Regions from separate parts of the Rhizobium centroccidentale genome, predicted to be linked through region 2. Evidence: riboswitches for the same ligand, from Rfam matches in the RefSeq annotation. Region 2 holds a riboswitch; each other region holds the start of a gene.
The links. Region 2 has a riboswitch for cobalamin ahead of cobU (bifunctional adenosylcobinamide kinase/adenosylcobinamide-phosphate guanylyltransferase). Riboswitches for the same ligand answer to the same signal wherever they lie in the genome.

Region 1 (3,274 bases), on a different contig from region 2:
TCGCTTCCCCATGAAGCCCTGTGCAGCGCTTGATATCACCAACCTGCTCTCCCGTTCGGTCCAACACGCGCAAGCCGAGGCGCGGCGGCAACTCGCCTTCCTTCACGGAAGCCTCCATGTTCGGCACCGACACGAGAAGATGGTCGCCCATCGGAACGGCAACGCCGTGGTGGGCGGCGATGGTCTGGAATGAACGAATATCGGGTTTGCCTTCGGCAAGGCCATTTTCGGACAGGAGATCGAACTTGTCGTCGCGGTCGTAGAAGATTGCGACATTGTTGCCGTGCGTCACCACGTGCCCAGGCTTTTCGCCCTTGATCGATGTCCGGAGCAGTTTCGGATCGGAAAGTTCGATGTCGCGATGTTCGCCGTGGTCGGAGAGGGATATGCCGGTCGCAATCGCGTGGACCACATTCTTTTCGCCTTGCACGGCAAATATGGTGCGGCCGGATTGACTGAGAGACAGGGAGGCATAGCCGTGAAGATCGAACCGGCCGATTTCCTTGCCACTTGAGGCATCGATCGCGCGGACGATCGGCAGGCTGTGATCGGCGACGAATAGTCGCCAGCTTTCCGTCTCCTTTTCGTCGTCGGCAAACGACGGGAAGGGAAGCAGCAAGGCGCAAGCCAAGGATGAGGCTGCAAGGAGGATACCAGAGCTTGTGTTCGGCATGAAGGGTCCTTTATGTAATAACATTACAGATGCAGCGTAATGAAGTAACGCTGCATCTGTCCAGCCCCTGTGCACGCGTCAGGCGAGATTGTCGGAATTCATCAACATCGAAATTGGCTTGAGGCCATCGAAGCAGTTGACGCAATTTTAACTGAAGATACTATATATAGTGTTCGAGGTTCTTCTGATTCGCAAGAATTGGAGGCTAAGACGGGAATCTGGTCGGCGAACATGATGATCGCTAAGCCGGAGCTGCCCCCGCAACTGTGAGCGGTGAGCATTCGTTCAATGACGTCACTGAGACCGTGTGTCTTGGGAAGGCAAGACGAATGTTATGACCCGCGAGCCAGGAGACCTGCCTTGAGCATTGACGTCCACGGGCGGGGTGTCCGGCTGGCGAGCGATGGTCCATGCGGCATAATGGCCGCCCTCGCTTCCTCGAAGATCCCGCTGATAACTTCGGGGTGAAGTCCATGTTCCTGAGTATCTATAGTCGCCCGCGCGAGTGACGGCCGCTTAAATGCGTCCGGCCGCCGGCTAGGTTTGCTCCACTTTTCACCCGCCGAGCGGGCATCATCCGATGCCCGAGCGATTTTCCGTGCCCATCCATACGAGGATATCTCATGAGCATCACCGTCTACAGCAAGCCCGCCTGCGTCCAGTGCACAGCCACGACCCGCGCGCTTGATCGCCAAGGCATCGACTACACCATCGTCGACGTATCGACCGATGCCGCCGCCTATGAGCTGGTGCAGGGTCTCGGCTATCGCCAGGTTCCGGTTGTCGTCGCCGGGGAGTTGCATTGGGCCGGCTTCCGTCCCGACATGATCAGCGCTCTCGCTTAAGGAGCCGGGCGGTGGGCGAGATCGTCTATTTCTCCAGCCGGTCGGAAAATACCCATCGCTTCGTTACGAAGCTCGCATTGCCGGCTGCTCGTATCCCGCTTGCCGCGGGAGACGAATTTCGAACGACCTCGCTCTATGTCCTGATCGTCCCGACCTATTGCGGCGACGGTGGCAAAGGGGCCGTGCCCAAGCAGGTGATCCGCTTCCTCAACGATGCGGGCAACCGTTCGAACATCCGCGGGGTCATCGCCGCGGGCAACAGCAACTTCGGCGCGACCTACGGGATCGCCGGCGACATCATCTCTGCTAAATGCCAGGTGCCGTATCTCTATCGGTTCGAACTTCTGGGCACGGATGAGGATGTCGCCAATGTCAGACAGGGATTGGAACGATTTTGGATACGCTAAGCTCTTCTTTGTTGCGGGACGCGGGCGAAAAACCGCAGAGCACTTTTTCTGCTACCACGAATGATCGGCCAGCCAAGGCGGCGGAACCAGCATTGGATTATCACGCACTGAACGCCATGCTGAACCTCTATGATGAGCACGGAAAGATCCAGCTCGACAAGGATCGTATGGCGGCCAAGCAATACTTCCTCCAGCACGTCAATCAGAACACGGTCTTCTTCCATAACCTCAGGGAAAAGCTCGATTATCTGGTGAGGGAAGGCTACTACGAGCAGGAGGTTCTGGATCAGTATTCCTTCAATTTCGTGCGCGATCTCTTCGATCACGCCTATGCGAAGAAATTCCGTTTTCCGACCTTTCTCGGCGCCTTCAAATACTACACCAGCTACACGCTGAAGACCTTCGATGGAAAACGCTATCTCGAGCGTTATGAAGACCGCATCTGCATGGTCGCGCTGACGCTGGCGCAGGGCAGCGAGCAGATTGCGCGCGATCTGGTGGACGAGATTATCTCCGGCCGCTTCCAGCCGGCAACACCGACCTTCCTCAATGCCGGCAAGAAGCAGCGCGGAGAGCTGGTCTCCTGCTTCCTGCTGCGTGTCGAAGACAATATGGAATCGATCGGCCGCGCCATTAACTCGGCTCTGCAGCTTTCGAAACGCGGCGGAGGCGTGGCGCTATCGCTCACCAACATCCGTGAGGCCGGCGCACCCATCAAGCATATCGAGAACCAGTCGTCCGGCATCATTCCCGTCATGAAGCTGCTGGAAGACTCCTTCTCCTACGCCAACCAGCTTGGCGCGCGGCAAGGGGCGGGCGCCGTCTACCTGAACGCTCACCATCCCGACATCATGCGCTTCCTCGATACCAAACGCGAAAATGCCGACGAGAAGATTCGCATCAAGACACTGTCGCTCGGCGTGGTCATTCCGGACATTACTTTCGAGCTCGCGAAGAACAACGAGGATATGTACCTATTCTCGCCCTATGATGTGGAGCGCGTTTATGGCGTGCCATTTACCGAGATTTCGGTGACGGAGAAGTATCGCGAGATGGTGGCCGACAGCCGCATCCGCAAGAAGAAGATCAAGGCGCGCGAATTCTTCCAGGTGATCGCCGAAATCCAGTTCGAAAGCGGTTATCCCTACATCATGTTCGAGGACACGGTGAACCGCGCCAATCCGGTTGCCGGCCGCATCACCATGAGCAATCTCTGCTCGGAAATCCTGCAGGTCAGCGAAGCCAGCGAATACAACGACGACCTGTCCTACAAGCATATGGGCAAGGACATCTCCTGCAATCTCGGTTCTCTGAATATTGCTGCCGCGATGGACAGCCCGGATTTCGGC
Region 2 (3,274 bases):
GAGATGCAGCGCGCCATGGCCGGCCGAAAGGACTTGCGGCGAGATCAGCGCCAGTGTTCCGACGACCAGGCCGCCGAGCGCAGGCCGGAAAGGCGGCGCTATGGAGCTCTTGCGTGCCAGTTCCTCGACCCAGGCGACGCCCTGCATGATCAGGATGCCGATACCGGCGCAGAAGGCACCAAGCAGGATGGCTGGAAGATAATCCGCCGGAACGATCGCCCCGAAGTGATCGATATCGATGGCAAAGTCGTCGCCGGCGAGTAGTCTGGCAATCATCGTTGAAATCAGCGCCGAGACGACGACGGGGGTCAGGGTCACGATCGAATAGCTGCCGATGATCAGCTCGAAGGCATAGAAGGCGCCGGTGAGCGGCGCATTGAAGGCGGCTGCGATGGCGCCAGCCGCGCCGCAGCCGACGAGCATGCGCAGGTCTGCGCGGCGCATCTGCATCTTGTAGCCGAATTTGGAGGCAATGCCTGCGGCGAGCTGCGTGTAACCTGCTTCAAGCCCGACAGACGCGCCAAATCCATTGGAGATCAGATTCTGCACCGCGACGATGATGCTGTCGGTAAGCGACATGCGGCCGCCATGCAGCGCATTGGCTTCGATCGGGTCGACCATCGGCTTCTTGCGCGTGCGCGACAATATATAAAGCAGGATGCCGAGAATGATGCCGCCGGCGATCGGCGCGATGAACAACACCGATTTGTCGGGGATCGCCATTGCCGCTGAACTCAAGCGTTCGTAGTCGGTTATGCCGTAGATGACGCTATGAAGCTTACGCGAGATATAGCTCATCGCGGTTACGGCACAGCCGGACGCTATTCCCACCAGGGCGCCGGCAAAAACAAGTCCCAGCTCGCCACGACGCAGCAATGCCCTGAAGCGACCGAGATCGAATAGGACCGAGAAGACGCCGAGACGTCGCGGTTGAAATTTCTGTAGCATTGGAAGCGGACGATACGTTTTTGCTCGAATGTGAGGGCTTACCCTCTATAAACTCCTAACATCAAAGAAATACGGCAAAAAAGCCGCTGATTTCATGCGAATTTTCAACCGATTTCGCAATCAGGATGGCGCAGGTCGCATCCATGCCCTTGATTGACTTGAACTAAGTGAAAGCCTAATCATTGCGGCATAACGAATGGTTCCTGAGCGGCGATCTGCCGCATGGGATGAAAAGGGAATGTGAAGGGGCGGACCCAATCCGGGCGTTCTCATCACAGCCGACCCCGCGACTGTAGAGCGGTCAGGGTCTTTCGTTCGGTTTGAAGTCTATTCCGTTGATGGTTCGCATGGGGCGAACGGGGCGGGGCAGGCGCAAGTCGAAAAAGCCACTGGTGTGGCATCATGATCAACCGGGGCTGGACGCCTCTTATTCTACGAATCGTCCGCCTTTTCATGATGCATTGCCGGGAAGGCGAGAAGGATCCGCTGGCGCACGATCGGGGGCGACCGTTTCGGTCCGCCCCTGTCGCGGCGTCTTATCCGCGAGCCAGGAGACCTGCCATGCGTGCCGGGCGCAGAGCCTGTTTTGGGACGCGAGTTCCGCTGCCAGCACGGAGGTTGTCATGGCGCAAGACGAGTTTTCGGCGTATGGGCGCCTGTTTCCCGGTTCCAGCGACGTGCTGCCGACCCTCGCTTCTGCGTGGTGGGAGCGGACATAGCGCATGTCGACTTCGACTTCCCGAGCTGTTTTCGTCCTTGGCGGCGCGCGTTCCGGCAAATCCAGATTCGCCGAATCTCTGATTTCGGACACGGGTCTCGAACGTCACTATGTGGCGACGGGACGCGCATGGGACGACGAGATGCGCGAGCGCATCGCCCAGCATCGTGCCGATCGCGGCGATCTCTGGCAGACGCATGAGGAGCCGATCGATCTCGTCGGGCAGCTTGCCGCTGTCGACGCGGAGGGGCGGGCGGTGCTTATCGACTGCCTGACGCTCTGGGTGACCAATCTGATGATGGCCGAGCGTGACATGGCGGCGGAATTTGCCGCTCTCACTGCATTTCTACCAACTGCGCGATCAAGGCTCGTTCTCGTCTCCAACGAGGTTGGCCTGGGAATCGTGCCGGAAAATCGCATGGCGCGCGAATTTCGCGACCATGCCGGCCGCCTGCACCAGATGGTCGCTGCGGCAAGTGCCGAAGTTTATTTTATCGCAGCGGGCTTGCCGCTGAAAATGAAGGGCTGATCCATATGAACCAGGAAAAGATTCCCGCCACCGTCATCACCGGCTTCCTGGGAGCCGGCAAGACGACGATGATCCGCAACCTCCTGCAGAATGCCGGTGGCAAGAAGATCGCTCTGATCATCAACGAGTTCGGCGACCTCGGCGTCGACGGCGACGTGCTGAAGGGCTGCGGCGCGGAGAACTGCACCGAGGACGATATCATCGAGCTGACCAATGGCTGCATCTGCTGCACCGTCGCCGACGATTTCATTCCCACCATGACGAAGCTTTTGGAGCGTGATGCGCGCCCGGATCATATCGTCATCGAGACCTCGGGCCTTGCTCTGCCGCAGCCGCTGGTCGCTGCCTTCAACTGGCCCGATATCCGCACCCACGTGACCGTGGACGGCGTCATCACCGTCGTCGACAGCGCCGCCGTTGCCGCCGGCCGCTTTGCCGACGATCACGACGCTGTCGAGGCTGCCCGCGTCGAGGACGACTCGCTGGACCACGAAAGCCCGATCGAGGAACTGTTCGAAGATCAGCTGACCTGTGCCGATCTGATCGTGCTCAACAAGACAGATCTGATCGACGTCGAGGGACTCGGCCGTGTGCGCGCCGAGGTCGCCTCGCGCACCGCCCGCAAGCCGACAATCATCGAGGCGAAGAATGGTGACGTGCCCGCTGCCGTCCTGCTCGGCCTCGGCATCGGCACGGAAGACGATATCGTCAACCGCAAATCCCATCATGAACTGGAGCATGAGGACGGCACGCCGCATGACCATGACGAATTCGACAGCTTCGTCGTCGAACTCGGCCCGATTGCCGATCCGGCCGCCTTCGTCGATGCGCTGAAGCGCGTGATTGCGGAGCATGATGTGCTGCGCCTCAAGGGCTTCGTCGATGTCCCCGGCAAGCCCATGCGCCTGCAGCTTCAGGCCGTCGGCAGCCGCATCGATACCTATTTCGATCGCGCCTGGACGCCGGGTGAAGCCCGCGCAACCCGGCTTGTGGTGATCGGCCTGCACGAGATGGACGAGACGATCGTGCGCAAAGCGATCGAAGCGCTGGTCTGATCGATGCTGCGTCTTTGCCGTGCG
Region 3 (3,274 bases), on a different contig from region 2:
GGCCGTTTCTTATGCCCTTCGAGTTTTCGGATCAATCGTCAAAGCTGGCGAATGATGTCGCGAAGCTGCTCGTTGCGGGCGCCGAGCAGAAGAACGTTGCGGATGGCGATCTGCGGATCGTGGGTGTGGAACAGTACGCCGTTGCCGCGGACGTCGCGATTGATCGTCAGCTTCTTGTCTTCGGCTTGCCTGTCCGGATGGATGGCGACCGCGAAATACATCCGCGAATATTTGAGGCTGATATCCTCGAAGAAGTTCTCTTCGTGGCCGATCCGGGCAAAGAAGTTGGCTATGTAGAAGGCCCAGTTCACCTGCTCATATTGGGCGAATTGCGTCCGCGCGGCGGTGACATGGCAATAGCCGAGATGCGGCGTGTCCTTCAGCGTGTGATGAAAGATGAGCTTCGGGAAGCGGATGGACCTATGGAAATTGTTGAGCCGGTCGTGGGTCTTTTCGCCGGCGTCCCGGAGCTTCAGCGCCGTGCGTTCGGCCACCTGTTCATGGGTGAGGTATTCGCGCTCTTCTGCCAGCCAATGCGGCCTGTTGCGGTTGATGCGGCCGGTGCGCAGGAATTCGGTGTACCCCGTCGTTGATACCGGCTGCGCCGGTTCAGGCTCGGCGGGCTTCCCAGCGTCGAAATATCTGAGTTTGGCCATGCCGGATCTCGCTATAAACTCTTCGGCGACATGATGGACTACGGAGCTTGAGCCGAGCTTGACCGCGCCGGACCGAAGGCTCCCGATAGCGGCTCTGTCGGCGCTCTCAGCCGTGCAACTAGCCTCCCAATTATCGGCCGTTTGCAGACCTGTCGCAATCAGGATAAAGCGTCATTGGTGGAATGCACATACGATGCTCGGAGCGTCTCTGATGCAAGCGCCCAACCAATTGAATTTCCTCTCTATATTCTCGCGGCACGCAACCGTCCGGGCGTCCCGTTTCGACTGTCGTCAATTTCGGAGCCGATGTCGCATTGCAGCGCAGCGGCTGGCGGAGCCGAGAGCTATGATGCCATCAATCTCAAGGTGCCGTCTGCTAGGGAGACGGAGAATTGGGAAGCCGGTCAAAATCCGGCGCTGCCCCCGCAACGGTGGTGGAGTGAGGCATGGCGGATAAAGCCACTGGGTCGATCGACCTGGGAAGGTGCCATGGGGCTCTGGAAACAGGGCCGCTCCAGAGCCCGGAAACCAGCCTTGGGCACATAGGTTTACTGACCGCGGCGGGTGGTCGGGACATTGCTTTTGGCCGCTCCCAATCGGCCGCGCATGTCCTTTGCCCGCCTTCTGGTACTGCTAAGGATAGGCAAATGGACATCGGCAGCAAAGTTCTGCGGCAACTGAAGAACCACCGGACGGGTTTGAGCCTTGAGCAACCGTTCTACACCGATCCGGATTACTTCAAGCTCGATATGGAGACGATCTACTATCGCGACTGGCTGTTTATCGGCCATGATTGCGAAGTGCCGCGCGCGGGCAATTATTTCACCGTCCAGATCGGCGATTATCCCGTCGTGATCGTTCGCGGCCGCGATCAGGTCATCCGCGCCTTCCACAATAGCTGTCGCCATCGCGGCTCGCGTGTCTGCACCACCGAGCGCGGCTCGTCGGCAAAGCTCGTCTGCCCCTATCACCAGTGGACCTACGAGCTCGACGGCTCGCTGCTCTTCGCCCGCCAGATGGCGGAGGATTTCGACAAGAGCCAGTATTCGCTAAAGCCGGTTCACTGCGAAAGCGTCGGCGGCTACATCTTCATCTGCCTCGCGCAGAACGCCCCCGATTTCGCACCGGTTCGCGCCACGATCGAACCCTACATGGCGCCGCACCGCATCAGCGAAGCCAAGGTCGCCTTCCAGAGCACCATCATCGAGAAGGGCAACTGGAAGCTCGTCTGGGAAAACAACCGCGAGTGCTATCATTGCGCGGCCAATCACCCCGAACTCTGCCGCACCTTCCCGGAAGCTCCGACCGTGACCGGCGTGCAGGGCGCGATGAGCGACCCCGTCATCACCGAGCACTGGGCACGCTGCGAAGCCGCCGGCCTGCCGAGCGAATTCAAGATCTCGCCGGATGGGCAGTTCCGCACGGCCCGCATGCCGCTGATCGAAGGTGCCGAGAGCTACACCATGTCCGGCCAGAATGCCGTCAGGCGGCCGCTCTCGCCCGATGTGACGATCAACGGCATCGGCACCATGCTGCTGTTCCACTATCCGACGACGTGGAACCACATGCTCGGCGACCACGCGATCTCCTTCCGCGTCCTGCCGATCAGCGCCGAGGAAACTGCCGTGACCACGAAGTGGCTCGTCCATAAGGATGCCGTCGAAGGTGTCGACTATAATCTGGAAGAGCTGACCCACGTCTGGACCGAAACCAACGATCAGGACCGCCGCATCGTCGAGGAAAATGCCTTCGGCATCCGCTCGCCGGCCTATGAGCCCGGTCCCTATTCGGAGATCCACGAAGGCGGCGTCATGCAGTTCGTCGAATGGTACACGACATTCATGATCAACCGGCTGCAGGGCGATCAGGCCAAGCTGTCGGCGGTTGCCTGAGCATGAACATGACCGTCTCCCTTCCGCATCGCCACCTCGACCAGATGCAGCCCTGGAATGATAGGCAGCATGTGCTCGAATGCCTCTCGGCAACGCCCGAAGCGCCTGACGTGATGACCTTCACCTTCGGGTCCGACAAGGATAACTGGTTCCGTTATCTGCCGGGCCAGTTCGTGACGCTGGAGCTGCCGACGGCTCCGGAGCCGGTCATGCGCACCTATACGCTGTCGTCCACGCCGTCGCGGCCCTTCTCGGTCGCGGTGACGGTGAAGGCGCAAAAGGACAGCATCGGCACGCGCTGGATGTTCGAGAACCTGAAGCCGGGCATGCGCATCAAGGCTTTCGGCCCGCTCGGCGATTTCAGCCATGTCCGTCATCCCGGCGAGAAATATCTTTTCGTCTCGGCCGGCTCCGGCATCACGCCGATGATGTCGATGACGCGCTACATGTCCGATATCGCACCGCTGTCTGATATCACCTTCGTCAACTGCTCGCGCAGCCCGGCCGACATCATCTTTCGTTCCGAGCTCGAATATCTCGCGCGCTTCATGCCGAACCTCAATCTCGGTTTCATCGTCGAAGGTTGCGGCCGAACAGACCTCTGGTCCGGGTTGAAGGGTCGTATCGACAAGGCGAAGATCGGCCTGCTGGCGCCCGATTTCATGGACCGGACCATCTTCTGCTGCGGCCCGGAAGTCTTCATGGACGCCGTGCGCTCGATGCTCG

Region 1: another riboswitch for cobalamin. It lies ahead of nrdH (glutaredoxin-like protein NrdH); the one in region 2 lies ahead of cobU (bifunctional adenosylcobinamide kinase/adenosylcobinamide-phosphate guanylyltransferase).
Region 3: another riboswitch for cobalamin. It lies ahead of PH562_RS24515 (aromatic ring-hydroxylating oxygenase subunit alpha); the one in region 2 lies ahead of cobU (bifunctional adenosylcobinamide kinase/adenosylcobinamide-phosphate guanylyltransferase).

What each region holds. Positions count from the first base shown of each region.
Region 1 covers NZ_JAQJCG010000009.1:159,253-162,526, forward strand. The annotation lists gene PH562_RS14475 (hypothetical protein) at 1-673, opposite strand, end outside; cobalamin riboswitch at 833-1,050, shown strand; gene nrdH (glutaredoxin-like protein NrdH) at 1,297-1,518, shown strand; gene nrdI (class Ib ribonucleoside-diphosphate reductase assembly flavoprotein NrdI) at 1,530-1,925, shown strand; gene nrdE (class 1b ribonucleoside-diphosphate reductase subunit alpha) at 1,934-3,274, shown strand, end outside.
Region 2 covers NZ_JAQJCG010000002.1:396,432-399,705, forward strand. The annotation lists gene PH562_RS03780 (chloride channel protein) at 1-948, opposite strand, end outside; cobalamin riboswitch at 1,129-1,526, shown strand; gene cobU (bifunctional adenosylcobinamide kinase/adenosylcobinamide-phosphate guanylyltransferase) at 1,671-2,195, shown strand; gene cobW (cobalamin biosynthesis protein CobW) at 2,201-3,250, shown strand.
Region 3 covers NZ_JAQJCG010000022.1:87,910-91,183, reverse strand. The annotation lists gene PH562_RS24520 (DUF6656 family protein) at 39-656, opposite strand; cobalamin riboswitch at 1,004-1,207, shown strand; gene PH562_RS24515 (aromatic ring-hydroxylating oxygenase subunit alpha) at 1,304-2,548, shown strand; gene PH562_RS24510 (FAD-binding oxidoreductase) at 2,551-3,274, shown strand, end outside.